DNA from 3 places in the Novosphingobium sp. Sphag1I genome. Region 3 is predicted to be linked to each of the others. Evidence: predicted binding sites of a transcription regulator. Region 3 holds the regulator's gene; each other region holds the start of a gene.
What was found. The regulator LexA, encoded in region 3, represses DNA repair genes until DNA is damaged. The targets are predictions, from matches to a motif close to GTTCCNCNCTTGTTCT.

Region 1 (5,468 bases), on a different contig from region 3:
CCGGCCTCAGCGAGCGTATTTCCCAGGGTCATGATCGTTCGGCCGGAACGCTCGACCAGGTGAGCGGCGGGATCAATGGTGGGATTGGCGGCGGCGCTGGTGGTGGCCGGAAGGCTGGCGGGGGGCGTCCAGGCGCCGGGGGCCTCCTGCCCAATGTCGGTGGTTCATTGGGGGTCAGCAAGACCGGCAGCCAGCAAGATACCCTCCGCTATGGTGCGGATCAAACGCGGTCGTCGGATAGCTCCAGTTCGTCGTCGAGCGGGGTGCGTGATGAGCATTCCAACGGCAGCGGCGCGAGCACGTCTGATGGGACCTACGTCCGCTCTGGCTCCTTCAGCCGATCGTCCATGACATCGTCATCGTCGGTAAGCACCGAGGATGCGCTGGCGCGGGCAAAATCTTATACCGAAGCTGCGCGGCGCATGGAGGAATTGTCGCAATCTCTGGCGCGCGACGCGAGCTTTGCCGAATCCCACGGCATGCAACTCAGCGAGAATATGAGCCAGGACCTCGCCCAGTGGTACAGACTACAGCAGGCGCTCCATCCAAACCTCGATGCGCCGGAACTTTGGGCTACCGATCTGACCTCGCAGCAGCGCACCGTGCGCGATCAGCTGATCCAGCAATGGGCCCAGGAGAAGCGCGACAGTCTGTGGTCGGAGATCAGCGGCGACGTCAAGGATCCGTCGCTGGTCGACGTCAATCGCATCAATCTCGACGCCGGCGGTGTGCGCGGATCGTATCGTCCCCATGGCGTGAGCGGGATCGGGAAGGGCGGAGGCTCGGGTGATCCCGGTGCTGCGGCCCGGATCATTTCCGACGGTCAAACCAGGCTTGAGGGCGACCGGGGGGCAGCGCAGGCGGCGCGCACCAGTCGCGGAGGAGCAAACGCAGACCTCCAGTCAGAGGTGGGCCGAGAACTCGATCGCGGCTTCTTCACCGATCCGGACTTGCGGAAATAAGGTTGCGGTTAGAGCGTCAGATAAAAATAGGCGCCGGTCGCCACGAGCAGCACGAGAGATATCAATCCACCAATCACGCGGCCATGTGAGGGCTCGCTAAGATCGTCATCGCTGTTGTCGAAAAGCTCATGTGCCATCGGCTCGGCAGGACGCAAGATCGGGCCCGCCGGGTTATTCTGGGTCAGTAAGTAGGTCGTTGTGTCTAACATTGATGGCTTCCATCCGGCCGCAATATTATCATCTGGTGTCGTCTTTTACAAACGAGAATGGCCCGACTAGGGGCGGTGCCGGAATTTGAAATTTGTAGAGCGATAATAAGAATTATGTTAAATATCAGTATCTTATAGGAATATCAGTCCCGATACACCGCGGAGACCTTTCATGGAAGTCCGATTGAGCGCGACGCCTAAAGGCAACGGATTTCAGGCAACGATCGCACTGCCCGACGGGGTATCGATCAGCTCGGCCGAATCCTATCCCACCGAAGCCGAAGCGATCATCGCCGCGGCCGAGAAATTGTTGCAGATGCCCGATCGCCTGGTCCGTGCGACGGCGATGGATGCCGATCTCGCGATTACAGGTTACTCAACGCCGGCGTAATGCGGCCAAGGCGTCGGGCATGATCGTGTAGACCGCCTCGCGCTGGGCGCCCCGGTTCTGGTGGTCCACCTTGTAGCCCTGATAGTGGCGTCGCAGGAGGCCGCCGCGGCACAGGTCTGACACCGCACGGCTGACATTGCAGCGACCCGATTGGCGAACCCGCTCGCGTACCTTTTCCTTGACCATGCGATCGGCCTGCGCCGGATCGGCCGGTAACTCATCAGCCTGTTCGAGCGCGGCGCGCACGGTCTCGATCGTCGAGCGGCGCCAAGGCGCACGCTGGGCCATCGGGACCAGGGCATCACATAGCCAGTCGCGGACGGGCACGGCGTCGCCATTCACCACCACGCTCGGTCCGGCGCTGCCCTTTTCGTCAGCCACCTCCTCGAGGAGCTGAAGGAGCAGATAGGAGAATTTTGGCCGCGGCGAAGCAGCGGCGATCGCCGCCAACAGTCCTGGCGTATCCAACCCTCGGGCGGGTTCGGCGGATGCTTCGAATAGGTCGGCCTGATGGAACATAGCATGAATCTACGCTGCGTTCGGGCAGATGTGAATCCCACAATGGACGGACGACGACATTTTTCTCGCAGATTCCACAGGCTTCGGAAGCTGCCCATCCGAGCCGCTTGACTCATTGCCGGTAGCGAGAACAAATAAGGAACGAATCAACGAGTCCCGAGTCTCCTGAATGCTATGCGTCAATCAACCGTCCTTGAAGATTTGCGAGCGCGCATCGCGCGTATCGAGGGCGTAGGCGTTCAGCGCGAAGCGATCCCGTTCGGCATCGACGAACTGGATCAGCGATTGCCGGGCGGAGGCATTGCTGCAGGCGCTCTCCATGAAATGATGGGCAGTCCCGATCTCGCAGACGAGGCGAGTGCGACGGTCTTTCTGGCGGGAATCCTGGCGCGAATGGAAGGTCCCGTCTTCTGGTGCCTGCGCTGGCGCGACCTGTTTGCCCCTGCCCTTCATCTCGCCGGTCTTCATCCAGATCGGGTCATTTATGTCGAGGCCGGCAGCGACACCAATGTCCTGCTCGCGATGGAGGAGTGCCTGCGTCACCCTTGCATCGCCGGTGTGGTTGGCGAAGTCGGGAAATATTCGACTACTGCATCGAAGCGCCTGCAATTGGCGGCGGAAAGCTCGGGTGTAGCGGCCTTCGTGTTTCGTCGCGCGGCGAAGGCCGAACAGGTCGCCGAAGGGACGGCAGCGATGACACGCTGGCGGATCACCGCTTCACCAAGCGAAGATCTCGGTCTGCCGAGCCTGGGTCGCCCTCGTTGGCATGTGGATTTGGAACGTGTGCGCGGTGGTAATCCGCACGCCTGGATCGTGGAGGCGTGCGATGCGACGGGTCGTATCGCTCTTCCTGCCGCACTGGTCGACCGACCGGCTGCGGCGGAAGATCGCAAAATTGTCGCCTGAGTGCCGTGACGGCCTGGTCCTTGATCTTCCGCTGGTGACCGCGGTGTCCGATCACGGCAGGAAAGTCATTGCTGCCGTCGATGCCGAGGCTAAGGCGCTCGGTATCCGCGTCGGCATGACCGTGACGAAGGCCCGAGCGTTTGCCCCTGAATTGCAGGTCGTCGATGCCGACCCGGAGGGCGACCTGCAGGGACTTCGCGATCTCGCGCTATGGGCGGGCCGCCGATACTCACCCTTCGTATCACCGGATGCGCCCGACGGAATCTGGCTCGACATCACCGGCTGCGCGGGTCTCTTTGGCACCGAGAAGGCGCTGCTCAAGGATCTCCATCGCCGTGTTGCTGCGTCGGGGCTGGCTCTCCAGATCGCTGTGGCCGACACCGCGGGCTGCGCCCATGCCGTTGCGCGGCATGTACCCGCCGGCCGGCCGGTCACGATCGAACCGGGCGGACACCGCACTGCCATTTCCATCCTGCCGATATCGGCGTTGCGATTGCCAGGACGCGAGGTCGAAGGTTTGCGCAAGCTCGGATTTGAGCGGATCGAACAGCTCATCGGTGCGCCGCGCGGCCCTCTCGCCAAACGGTTCGGCCGCGAATTGCATCGGCGGCTGGATCAGGCGCTCGGCTTCGTGCCCGAGCCGATCGAGCCGATCTACCCTGAACATCTGCCGCGGGCCCGTCGAGGTTTCATGGAGCCGATCGCGACACCTGAAGCCTTCGCCCAGGTGATCGGCGATCTCGTTGCCGATGTGGTGGGGCAGCTCACCTGTATCGGCAAGGGCGCTCGCCGATTGGATTGCTATTTCCACCGTGTGGACGGCCACAATCAGGCGATCCGCATCGGGACCGCAACCGCATCCCGCGACGCAGGCCATCTCGCGAAATTGCTGTGCGCTAAGATCGAGACGGTCGAGCCAGGGCTTGGCATTGAGGCAATGACCCTCGTGACGCCGCTGGCTGACGCGCTCGCGGCCCAACAGGACGAAGGGTTGGAAAGCCCGCGTCGCGGGCCGAACCTCGCCTCTCTGGTCGATGCGCTGGCCAACCGCTTTGGTCCACGGAGCCTGCATCGCGCCGCGCCGCACGCGAGCAGTATGCCTGAGCGCTCGATCATCGCGATGCCTGCCCTTGCGAAAGATAGCGGCGCCCAGTGGGACGATGACCTCCCTCGTCCCGCCCGCATGTTGGATCGACCCGAGCCAATCGACGTGGTTGCCCTGCTGCCAGACGATGCCCCTCGCCTCTTCGTGTGGCGTCGAAAGCGCTATCGGGTGACCCGAGGCGATGGTCCGGAACGCTTGCACGGCGAATGGTGGCGCGAGAGCGGCAATGAGGCCGACAAGGCGCTGATCGTCCGGGATTATTATCAGGTCGAGACCGAGACAGGCGGTCGATACTGGCTGTTCCGGCTCGGTGACGGCGTAAATCCGGCTACGGGCACCATGCGCTGGTTCATCCACGGTGCGTTCGCATGAGCGAGGTCGACGCCAACTATGTCGAGCTGCAGGTTACGACGCACTTCAGCTTCCTGAGGGGCGCATCATCCCCTGAGGAGCTGTTCGCCGCGGCCGCATTGCTCGGATTGCCTGCTCTCGGCGTCGTTGATCGAGGATCGGTCGCCGGCATCGTCCGGGCCTGGGATGCCGAACGAACCACCGGCGTTCGTGCCATCATCGGATGCAGGATCGATCTGAGCGACGACACGGCCCTACTGCTCTACCCGACGGACCGCGCAGCCTATGGCCGAATGTGCCGACTACTCAGCATAGGCAAGGAACGCGGCGGCAAGGGCGCCTGTCATCTCGACTGGTCGGATGTCGAACAATGGAATGACGGGCTGATCGCGATCCTGAGCCCTGACCGGGCAGACGTCGGCACCGAGGCCGCCCTTGCGCGAACGAAACGGATTTTCGCCGACCGTGCCTATCTGGCTCTGACGATCCGGCGGCGACCGAAAGATGCGATCCGGCTGCGTGATCTCGCGAACCTGGCGGCTGCGGCTCGCGTTCCTACGGTCGCGACCAATGACGTGCTCTACCACGCGCCAGAGCGCCGCATGCTGCAGGATGTTGTCACCTGCATCCGGGAGAAATGCACGATCGACGAATTGGGCGCTCGGCGCGAGCGGTTCGCCGATCGGCATCTCAAGACCGGTCAGGAAATGGAGCGGCTGTTCCGTCGCTATCTAAAGGATGCGTCGCCCGTCTCTCGCACGCTCGAGATCGCGGCGCGGTGCAGTTTCAGCCTTGAGGAGCTCCGTTACCAATATCCGGATGAGATCAATGTGCCCGGCCGGACGCCGCAGGAGGAGCTGGAGCGGCTGACATGGGAGAAGGCCCCCGACCGCTATCCCGACGGGGTCGACGACAAGGTGCGCTCGCAACTGATCCACGAGCTGAAGCTCATCGCGGACCTTGAGTATGCGCCCTATTTCCTGACCGTCCATTCCATCGTGACCGAGGCGCGGCGGCGCGAAATT
Region 2 (5,468 bases), on a different contig from region 3:
CTTGAGTTGCTCCTCGCGGTTCACAAACCACTGACGCGCGCCCTCACCCGTCAAGGCTTCGATGCGGCGCACGCCCGAGGAAACTGCACTTTCGCTGACGATACGCAGAACGCCGATGTCGCCCAATGCGCGCACATGGGTGCCGCCGCAAAGTTCGACCGAGAAAGTCTTGCCCTCAGCCTTGCTGCCCATCGAAAGCACGCGAACCTCTTCGCCATACTTCTCACCAAACAGCGCCATGGCCCCTGCGGCAATCGCATCCTCAGGGCTCATCAAACGGGTGCTGACAACTTCGTTGCCGCGAATTTCCGCGTTCACTTCCGCTTCGATCGCCGCAATATCCTCGGCCGTCAGAGCAGTGGGCTGCGAAAAGTCAAAACGCAACCGTTCGGGCGCCACAAGCGAACCCTTCTGCGTCACATGCCCGCCCAAGCGGTTGCGCAAGGCCGCGTGCAAAAGGTGCGTTGCCGAGTGGTTCGCACGGATCGCATCGCGACGCGCCACATCGATCGACAAGGCCACCGCATCGCCCACCTTAACCGTGCCGCTTTCAACCTTGCCGCCATGGGCGTGCAGTCGGCCAAGCGGCTTTGCGGTGTCGTTAATGGTGATGGACAGACCGTCAGCGCCGGTAATCGTACCGGCATCGCCCATCTGACCACCCGATTCGCCATAAAACGGCGTCTGGTTCGTGATGATCGTCACCGCGTCGCCCGCGCTGGCGCTTTCGACTTCCTTGCCATCCTTGACGATGGACACGATCTGCGCTTCGCCGGTGGTGCTGGTGTAACCGGTAAATTCGGTCGCCCCGACGCGTTCGGCAATATCGAACCAAACTTCCCCGGCCGCAGCCTCGCCGCTACCCTTCCATGCCGCGCGAGCAGCGGCTTTCTGCTGCGCCATTGCGGCGTCAAAGCCATCCTTATCGACACTGATCCCGCGCGAACGCAGCGCATCCTCGGTCAAATCATAAGGGAAGCCGTAGGTGTCATAAAGCTTGAAGGCCGTTTCACCGGCCAAAGTACCGCCCTCGCCCAAACCATCGGTGGCTTCATCAAGCAGCTTCAGCCCCTTGTCGAGCGTCTGGCGGAACTTGGTTTCCTCACGCTCCAGCACTTCCTGAATCAAAGCCTGCGCACGTCCCAGCTCCGGATAAGCCGCGCCCATTTCGGTCACCAGTGCGGGCACCAGACGGTGCATCAACGGATCCTTGGCGCCCAGCAGATGCGCATGACGCATCGCCCGACGCATGATGCGGCGCAGAACATAACCGCGACCTTCATTGCTGGGCAGAACGCCATCAGCCAGAAGGAAGCTGGTCGAACGCAGGTGGTCGGCAATCACACGATGGCTGGCGCGCGTATCGCCCTCTGCCTTCACACCCGTCAGCGATTCGCTGGCCGAGATGAGAGCCTTGAATGTATCGATGTCGTAATTGTCGTGCTCGCCCTGCATGACCGCCGCGATACGTTCCAACCCCATGCCGGTATCAATGCTGGGCTTGGGCAGGCTTAGGCGCGTGCCGTCAGCCTGCTGCTCGAACTGCATGAACACGAGGTTCCAGATCTCGATGAAGCGGTCACCATCTTCCTCCGGCGACCCCGGAGGACCGCCCCAAATGTGATCGCCATGGTCAAAGAAAATCTCGCTGCACGGACCGCAAGGCCCGGTGTCGCCCATCGACCAGAAATTGTCACTGGTCGGAATGCGAATGATGCGATCATCCGAAAGACCGGCGATCTTTTGCCACAAGCCAAAGGCCTCATCATCAGTGTGATAGACCGTGACCAGCAGCTTGTCCTTAGGCAGGCCCCACTCCTTGGTCAGCAAGGACCATGCATGCGTGATCGCCTGTTCCTTGAAATAGTCGCCAAAGGAAAAATTTCCCAGCATTTCAAAGAACGTGTGGTGACGCGCCGTATAACCGACATTGTCGAGGTCATTGTGCTTGCCGCCCGCACGAACACATTTCTGGCTGCTGGTTGCCCGCGGGATCGCGCGCGTTTCAAGACCCGTAAAGACGTTCTTGAACGGGACCATGCCTGCGTTCGTGAACATCAATGTCGGATCGTTATACGGCACGAGCGGCGCGGACGGCACCACATCATGGCCGTTCGAGCCAAAATATTCGAGGAAGGAGCGGCGGATTTCGTTCGTCGAGATCATGGGGCCTGCCGATAAGCTACCAAAGGGCGGTGGACAAGCAGGAAGGCGCATTCAGAGCCATCGTTTTTGCCGAACAGAGCAATCTTTTGCCCAGTTTCCGCTGTTCAGCCCTACTTGCATTCTAAAAAAACAGGGGCGTGAGCGTCAATTCCGCCCACACCCCCGCGTTTTCAACCATCAACCAAAGGAATCACGCGTCATCTTCGGCCTCGGGACCGGCCATCATTTCACCGGCCAACCCTTCGGTCTGCGCACGAATGGCATTTTCGATCCGGTCACGCACTTCGGGGTGTTCGCGCAGATAGTTCTTCGAATTCTCGCGTCCCTGACCAATGCGGATCGAATCATAGCTGAACCATGCACCGGCCTTTTCAACGATCCCGGCCTTCACACCCAGATCGAGGATTTCACCGATTTTGGAAATGCCTTCGCCATACATGATGTCGAACTCGACCTGCTTGAAGGGCGGCGCCACCTTGTTCTTCACCACCTTCACGCGGGTGGCGTTGCCGACGATATCGTCGCGATCCTTGATCTGACCCGTGCGGCGAATGTCGAGACGCACCGACGCATAGAACTTGAGCGCATTGCCGCCCGTCGTGGTTTCCGGATTGCCGTACATCACGCCGATCTTCATGCGAACTTGGTTGATGAAGATGACCATACAACGCGAACGGCTGATCGAACCGGTCAGCTTGCGCAGCGCCTGGCTCATCAGACGCGCCTGAAGGCCCACATGGCTGTCGCCCATTTCACCTTCGATTTCGGCCCGCGGCACAAGGGCGGCAACCGAGTCGACCACCAGCACGTCAATCGCGTTCGAACGCACCAGCGTATCGACGATTTCCAGCGCCTGTTCGCCCGTATCGGGCTGCGACACGATCAGATTGTCGATATCGACGCCCAGTTTCTTGGCATAAACCGGATCGAGCGCGTGTTCGGCATCGACAAAAGCCGCCGTCCCGCCGCCCTTTTGTGCCTCTGCAATCGCGTGCAGCGCCAGAGTCGTCTTACCCGAGCTTTCGGGACCATAGATTTCGATAATACGCCCACGCGGCAAACCACCGATGCCCAGAGCAATATCAAGGCCCAGCGATCCGGTGGAAACGGCCTCCACCTGCATGGTTTCCTTGGCCCCCAGACGCATGGCAGATCCCTTGCCAAACGCCCGATCAATTTGTGCCAGAGCGGCTTCCAGCGCCTTTTGACGGTCCATGCTGTCCTTGTCCTTGCCTTCTTGAATCAGCTTGAGTTGAGCTGCCACATCCCGTCTCCTTGCTAAGGCGCTGTTGCCAAAGGTCAACACGGCATTGTGTATCGGATTTGTTCCAACGGAACAAGGGTGGAACAAAATTATTCCAACCGACCCGCTCAACCCTTCTTCGCGGCCCGTTTGGCCAACACTCCTGCCACTTTTCCAGCAATCTGACTTACGGAAAAAGGCTTAGCTATGAAGTGCATATTCTCGATATCGATCTCGCGGCGCAACTGCTCCTCGGCATAGCCGGACATGAACAGGACGGGCAAACCGGGTTCAACCGCGCGAATCGCCCGCGCCATGGCGGGGCCATCCATCGCGGGCATCACCACGTCCGAAACGATCAGGTCGAACATCGCCGCCCCTGATTCGCGCCTTGCCATCACCGCTTCAACGCCCTCTTCACCGTCACTGGCGGTTGTCACCTGATAACCGGCCCTGCTCAACGCCCTTTCCGCCACGACGCGCACGGCGTCCTCATCCTCAACCAAAAGGATATCGCCGCCGCCCGCCCAATGGGTCACTTCCTCACGCGGGCGCACCACGGTTTCCACCGCGCCATGATGTACCGGCAAATAGACCGTAAACCGTGCGCCCGCCGGAACCCCATCCTGCGCGGCAACATTGTCGGCAAAAATGAAGCCGCCCGATTGTTTTACAATGCCATAGACCGTCGAGAGGCCCAATCCCGTCCCGCGCCCCTGCTCCTTCGTGGTAAAGAACGGCTCCCAGATCTTGCCCAGAATATCGGCCGGAATGCCGCCGCCCGTGTCACGCACAACCAACGCCGTGTAATCGGCAATCGGCAGAATATCGCTGCCCATAGCGCGAACATCGGCCGCCGGAACCCGCCGCGTGGCCAGGATCAACGCCCCGCTGCCGTCGCCGCCCGCCTTGCGAGAGGCCTCCTGCATGGCATCGCGCGCGTTAACCACCAGATTGACGATGACCTGCTCCAACTGCGTCGGGTCGGCCCGCACCGCGCCCAGATCGCGGTCATGGCTGACCTGCAACTGGATCTTTTCGCCGATCAGGCGACGCAGCATTTGCGTAATATCCGACACGATATCGGGCAATTGCAGGACCTGTGGGCGCAGGGTCTGCTGACGACTAAACGCCAGCAATTGACGGGTCAGGCTGGCCGCTCGGTTTGAATTGGCGCGGATCTGTTGAATGTCGTCATAGTCGCTGTCACCCGGCGTATGGCGCAGCAGCATCAGGTCGCATGTGCCGATAATCGCGGTCAGCACATTGTTGAAATCATGCGCAACACCGCCCGCCAACTGGCCCACTGCCTGCATCTTGGTGGCCTGCGCCACCTGCCGCTTGAGCCGCGTTTCCTCGGTATTGTCGGTCAGGCCCAGCAGCACCGCCGCCTCCCCCAAACCGCGCACACCGGCCAGAGACAGCGAGACCGGATCATCCGGTTGCGCAGACAAACGCACCGCAACGTCCCCGCTGGTCGCCGCGCCATAGCCGAAACGGCGCACTGCATCCGACAAGGCCGCCTTATCCTCACGCACGACCAAATCGGTGGGATAGGTCGGAACCGCCTGCCCCTCCCGACCCGCAGCGCGCATGAAGGCCGCATTGGCAAACAACAGGCGGCCATCACGGTCCGCCATCGCCAGCCCCAATGGCAATCCGCCCAACAAAGCCTGCAAATGCGGCACCGCCGCGCTCACCTCACCCGAACCGCCAAGGCCGACGCCCTGATCAACCAGCAGCATCAATGAAGGGCTGAGTTGTGGGTCGGCCGGGGCCGGACCATCGGGATCGACCAGAGGCAGATAGAATAACGTCAAAGGCACCGAATGTTTGACATCATGCGCCCAGAAAATCCGGTCCTGCTCATCCTGAGTCAACAGGCCGATGAAGGGTTGGCCAAGCAACATCCCGTCGCCGCCCGACCTTTGCGCAAAGGCCTTGTTCACCGCACGCAGGCTGCCGTCCGTTTCGACAACCGCCGCACAAAAACCGGCATGGCCCAAAACGACGCCCAATTTGCCGTTCAGATGGTCGCACAGCGCATCGACCGGATCGG
Region 3 (5,468 bases):
CCTGAGTCAGATAGCAGCGATAGGCGTAGCCCGCGTCCAGCAGCTTATGCGCCACCTCGGCATGGCGGGGCGAACGTTCGAACTGCATCACGGCGGGCTGATCGCCGTCCAGACCCAGCCAGCGCAGACCATCAAAGATCGCGTCAATGGCCGCATCGGTCGAACGCGCGCGGTCGGTATCCTCGATACGCAAAAGATATTGCCCGCCATTGGCGCGGGCATAAAGCCAGTTGAACAAAGCCGTGCGCGCGCCGCCAATATGCAGAAAACCTGTGGGCGAAGGCGCAAAACGAGTGACAACAGGGCGTTTGCCGGTGCTATTGCTGCCAGCCAACCCCGAACTTGTCATTCCCTTGTCCTTTCTGTCCTATAGGGCCCATGGTTCACGCGACCCAGAGCAACACCCAAACGGCCCAGCGTTCCGCCTCTTTCGGGGGGGATGGCGCTGCAACGCAACATGGCCCTTGGCGCAGCCGCGCGCGCTTGGCAAGTTTTGCTTTGGTCTTAGAGCAATTTCTGTTGCGGGCCGGATCGACGCTGGCGCCATGGCTGGCGGCGGGCATGGCCGGAGGCGTGGCGGCGTGGTTTGCGCTCTTTGGCCCGCTTCAATGGATATTGTTGATAGCAATATGTTTTTCCGTCGCGCTGTTTGCCGGCGTGTTGCTGGGGCCCAAGGGGCGATGGCCGTGTCTGGCCAAGGCGATGATGTCGATGGCCTTGGCCGTCGCCTTGGGTTGCGGGCTGGTTTGGGCCAAATCGACCTTGGTCGGTACGCCGGCGATTCCCGTGCCTATGGTCTTGAATATACGAGCCATTGTGGTGGAGCGTCAGGAATTGCCCGCCCAATCGCGGATTCGCCTGATCCTGGGGTTGCGTTTGCCGGGCGAAAAAAGGGCAATCAAGACGAGAATCACGCTGAAAACCGGCGATTCCGCTCCGGGAGCGGTGGAGGGGGCCTATGTGCAAATGCGGGCGAGGCTTGTTCCACCTGCGCCACCGCGTTTACCCGGAGGCTATGATTTTGCACGCGCGGCGTGGTTCAGCGGGTTGGCGGCAACGGGCAGCGCTCTTGGTCCGGTGACGGTCGAATCGGCCCCGCGCGCGCAGGGCCTGTCGCGGATGCGTCATGCGCTGGCCGCACATATCCGCGCCGTTTTACCCGGATCGGCGGGGGGCATGGCCGCAGCCTTTGCCAGTGGTGAGCGCGGAGGTATCACACCACAGGACGAGGCGGCCATGCGTGATGCGGGGCTGACCCATCTGCTCTCCGTTTCGGGCCTTCATGTCAGCGCCGTTGTCGCGGGGGCCTATTTTCTTGCGCTGCGTCTGCTGGCCCTCTGGCCATGGCTTGTTCTGCGGATTCGCTTGCCGATCGTGGCTAGTGGTGCAGGGGGATTGGCCGCGGTCGGATATACGTTGTTGACCGGGGCCGAGGTGCCGACGGTGCGGTCCTGTCTTGGTGCCTTGCTGGCTCTGGCGGCGATTGCGGCCGGGCGACAACCCTTTTCGATCCGTCTTTTGGCCGTGGCGGCGGCTTTTGTGATGCTGCTTTGGCCGGAAGCCGTTATCGGACCCAGCTTTCAGATGAGCTTTGGTTCGGTTCTGGCCATTGTGGCCCTGCATGAAGCGACCCCGGTTCGGGCCTTTCTTGCCCGGCGGGAAGAAGCCTGGGTGATCCGTTTGGGTCGGCACATTGCCATGTTGCTGATGACGGGCATGGTCATAGAATTGGCGCTGATGCCGGTCAGTTTCTATCACTTTCACCGCGCCGGGATCTATGGCTCGCTCGCCAATCTGGTTGCCATCCCGCTGACGACCTTTGTCACTATGCCTTTGATTGCCGCGGGTTTGGTCTTCGATATGATTGGCATGGGCGGGCCGTTCTGGGGCCTTTGCGGCTTGTCGCTGGATGGCCTGATTGGGCTTGCGCGATGGGTGGGCGCGCGGCCCGATGCCGTGACGCAATTGCCGGTCATGGCGGGGGGCACCTATGCTTTCATAGTGCTGGGCCTGTTATGGCTGGCGCTTTGGCGTGGGACTATTCGACTGCTGGGACTGGTGCCTGCGGTCCTTGGTTGCCTGTGGCTGGCATTATCAGCGCCGCCCGATGTCATGATCACGGGTGACGGACGTCAATTGGGATTGATCGATCCGCAAACCGGGCAATTGCTGGTAATGGGTCAAGGGCGTTCAAAATACATTTCGGATGCCATGCAGGAAGTGGCCGGGCTGTCTGGCGCTGTATTGCCGATTGAACAGTGGCGTGGCTCGACCTGCAATCAAAGCTTCTGTCGTGTCACGATCAGGCAAGGAGAGCGGGATTGGGCCATCCTTGCGGCGCGGGGGGAAGGCTTTGTTGACGAAGCGGCGATGGCCAAGGCTTGTGCGGCGGTCGATATTGTCGTCTCACGGGTGGCGTTACAGCCTTCGTGCCGCCCCCGTTTCCTGCGCGCGGATGAGGCGCTGCTCTATCGGACCGGCGGGATGGCGATCTATCTGAACCGACGGAAAATTGTCACTGTGGCGCAGGGGCAGGGGCAACATCCGTGGTGGCGCGCGCCTAGTCTAAAGCAGGATATGACGTCTAAAGCAGGATATGACGATAGGTGATGATTAGGAGAGGGCGTTACAACCCCCTCCCGATCAAGCAGGGTGCTTAATGATACCGGCGGAGCAAGCCGGCCAGCTTGCCTTGAACCTGCACTTCGCCGGGCTGATAATATTGCGGGTCATAGGCCGCATTGGCCGGGTCCAGGCGGACCAGACCGCGTTCGCGCCGCAGATATTTCAGCGTCGCTTCCTCGCCGCGTACAAGGGCGACGACAATCTCGCCTTCGCGCGCAATGTCGGTCTTGCGGATCAGTGCCAGATCGCCGTCCAAAATGCCCGCTTCGACCATGGAATCGCCCGAAACCTCAAGCGCGTAATGTTCGCCCGAACCCAGCAAGGCCGCCGGGACCGGCAGCATGGTCTGACCTTCCATTGCCTCGATCGGAACGCCGGCCGCGATGCGCCCATGCAGCGGGATTTCCACCACGTCATTGGCCGCGGCGGGCACGACAGGCTTGGGTGCCTCGACCACCTTCTTGGGCGGCGCAGCCTTGGCCGCGACCGGCGGGGTGACGTCTTCGGGCTGGCGCAACACTTCCAAAGCGCGGGCGCGGTTGGGCAGGCGGCGGATAAAACCGCGTTCCTCCAGAGCGGAGATCAGGCGATGCACCCCCGATTTCGACTTCAGATCGAGCGCTTCTTTCATTTCCTCAAAGCTGGGCGAAACGCCCGATTCCTCAAGGCTGGCTTGGATGAAGCGCAGCAATTCATGCTGTTTCCGGGTGAGCATTGTGACCTCCCAACGGGGGTGTTGCGTGAACAATTGCGGAACAATTACGCAACCATTGCCCTTACGTCAAGCGCTTCCGCCATTTCCGATCAAATGGATCTTCACCCTATCGCCGGCCGCCGCCGACGGTGCATTCGCCATATGTTCGATCAGGCAATTGCTGGCCGCCATCGCCGCCAGCGCAGAGGAATCGCGCATCGGTCGGGGCAGGACATTTTGGCCGTCCCACCATCCACGGATGAATTCGCGCCTGTCGGCCCCCGGACCCAGCGGTTCGCTCAATTGCGCCATCGCGGTCCTGGGCAAAGGATTGGCCGAACCCTGCATCGCGCGCAGCAGCGGCAGCAGGAACAAATGCGCGGTCACAAAGCTGGACACCGGATTGCCGGGCAGGCCGATCACGATCTGATGCCCGCGCGTCGCCACCAGCAGGGGTTTGCCGGGCCGGATCGCGACCTTCCAGAAATCGACCTGCGCGCCCCAATTCAGCAAGGCGGGCTGGATCAGGTCGTGATCGCCCACCGATGCGCCGCCGCTGGTGACAATCACATCAACATCGCCTGCACGCGCCAAGGCGGCGTCCAGCGCAGACAGATCATCGGCCACTGGTCCAAGGCGCAGGATGTCTCCGGCCACGCCTGATGCCATCGCCGCCAACATTGCGCCGTTGCTGGCGGGCAGGCGGTGGGGCGGGCAATCGAGGCCGGGCGCCACCAATTCATCCCCGCTGTCCAAAATGGCCAGACGCGGGCGGCGATGGACCGAAAGTTCTCCATGGCCCGCCGCGATGGCTAAGGCCATTTGCGCCGGCCCGATCCTTGTGCCTGCCGGCAAGACCTCGTCGCCATGGCTAAAGTCCAGCCCCTTGCGCCGGATATGCCGTCCTTCGGGTTGGGGCGGCGTTCCGGTCAGGGTCAGGCGGTCGCCGTCCCTTGCTGCGTCCTCCTGACACAGGACGATTCCGGCGCCATCGGGCACCATTGCGCCCGTGGAGATACGAATGGCCTGTCCGGGCTGAACGGTGCCGCCAAAGGGGTGCCCTGCCGCGCTTTCACCCACGACGGTCCACGGCCCGCCCAGATCGCCGGGGGCCAGAGCATAGCCATCCATGGCCGAAAGATCAGCCGCCGGTTGTGTCCGGCGGGCCAGCAGCGGCTGGGACAGGTAACGCCCTAGCGAGGCCTCAATTGGCACGGTTTTGGCGGCCGTCGGAGTGGCCAGAGCCAGAACTCGCGCCTGCGCCTCTTCAAGCGGCAAGGGCGCGCGCGTCATAGCTCTGCTTTCCAGTCGCCGGATTTGCCGCCCCGTTTTTCGATCAGGCGCACTTCTTCGATGACCATGCCTTTGTCGATCGCCTTGGCCATGTCGTAAATCGTCAGAAGGGCAAGCGAAGTGGCGGTCAAAGCCTCCATTTCAACCCCCGTCTTGCCGGTCAGGCTGGCCATGGCGGTGGCGCGGATCGCGCCTTCCTCGACGATGAAATCGACGGTCACGCTGTGCAGGGGCAAGGGATGGCAAAGCGGGATGAGATCGGCGGTTTTCTTGGCCGCCATGATCCCGGCGATGCGCGCAGCGGCCAGAACGTCGCCTTTGGGCACATTGCCATCGCGTATCGCGGCCAGCGCCGCCGCGTTCATGCGGATACGGCCAGAGGCAATCGCAATCCGCGCGGTCTCAGCCTTGGCGCCGACATCGACCATGCGGGCATGGCCTTGGGCATCGAGATGGGTCAATTCGCTCATGCTTCTCTCTTGCCAAAGCGGAGGCATCAGGCAACGAAGAAATGCGCAAACTGCGATAGAGTCATGCCAAGTTTTTGAGGGACCGAACAAATATGGCGGAAATTATTGCCCGGCATTTGATCTATGATGGATGGTATCGGTTTTTTCGGCTGGAATTGCGGATGCCTGACGGCATGATTTCCGAAAGGCATCTGATCGATAATGGACAGGCTGTCGCGGTTTTGCCTTATGACCGGGAACGCCGCGTGGTGATGTTGGTGACCCAGCCGCGCGCGGCGGTGCTGGATGCCGGGGTGGCGCCTCTGCTCGAAGCGATTGCGGGCGGGCTGGATGGGGCCGTGCCCGAAGCGCGCATTCACAAAGAAGCGATGGAGGAGGGCGGCGTT

Region 1: a site for LexA is predicted at 2,209-2,224, ahead of ACZ9HU_RS16290 (ImuA family protein). Genes of this name have one in related genera too.
Region 2: a site for LexA is predicted at 3,500-3,515, ahead of recA (recombinase RecA). Genes of this name have one in related genera too.

The regions. Positions count from the first base shown of each region.
Region 1 covers NZ_JBWBQS010000014.1:40,479-45,946, reverse strand. The annotation lists gene ACZ9HU_RS16310 (conjugal transfer protein TraG N-terminal domain-containing protein) at 1-962, shown strand, start outside; gene ACZ9HU_RS16305 (hypothetical protein) at 971-1,171, opposite strand; gene ACZ9HU_RS16300 (hypothetical protein) at 1,344-1,562, shown strand; gene ACZ9HU_RS16295 (hypothetical protein) at 1,548-2,081, opposite strand; gene ACZ9HU_RS16290 (ImuA family protein) at 2,256-2,987, shown strand; gene ACZ9HU_RS16285 (DUF6504 family protein) at 2,908-4,464, shown strand; gene ACZ9HU_RS16280 (error-prone DNA polymerase) at 4,461-5,468, shown strand, end outside.
Region 2 covers NZ_JBWBQS010000004.1:144,955-150,422, reverse strand. The annotation lists gene alaS (alanine--tRNA ligase) at 1-2,166, opposite strand, end outside; gene recA (recombinase RecA) at 2,357-3,430, opposite strand; gene ACZ9HU_RS05805 (response regulator) at 3,538-5,468, opposite strand, start outside.
Region 3 covers NZ_JBWBQS010000003.1:36,628-42,095, reverse strand. The annotation lists gene gltX (glutamate--tRNA ligase) at 1-349, opposite strand, end outside; gene ACZ9HU_RS03855 (ComEC/Rec2 family competence protein) at 379-2,610, shown strand; gene lexA (transcriptional repressor LexA) at 2,657-3,340, opposite strand; gene ACZ9HU_RS03845 (molybdopterin molybdotransferase MoeA) at 3,407-4,612, opposite strand; gene moaC (cyclic pyranopterin monophosphate synthase MoaC) at 4,609-5,082, opposite strand; gene ACZ9HU_RS03835 (ADP-ribose pyrophosphatase) at 5,175-5,468, shown strand, end outside.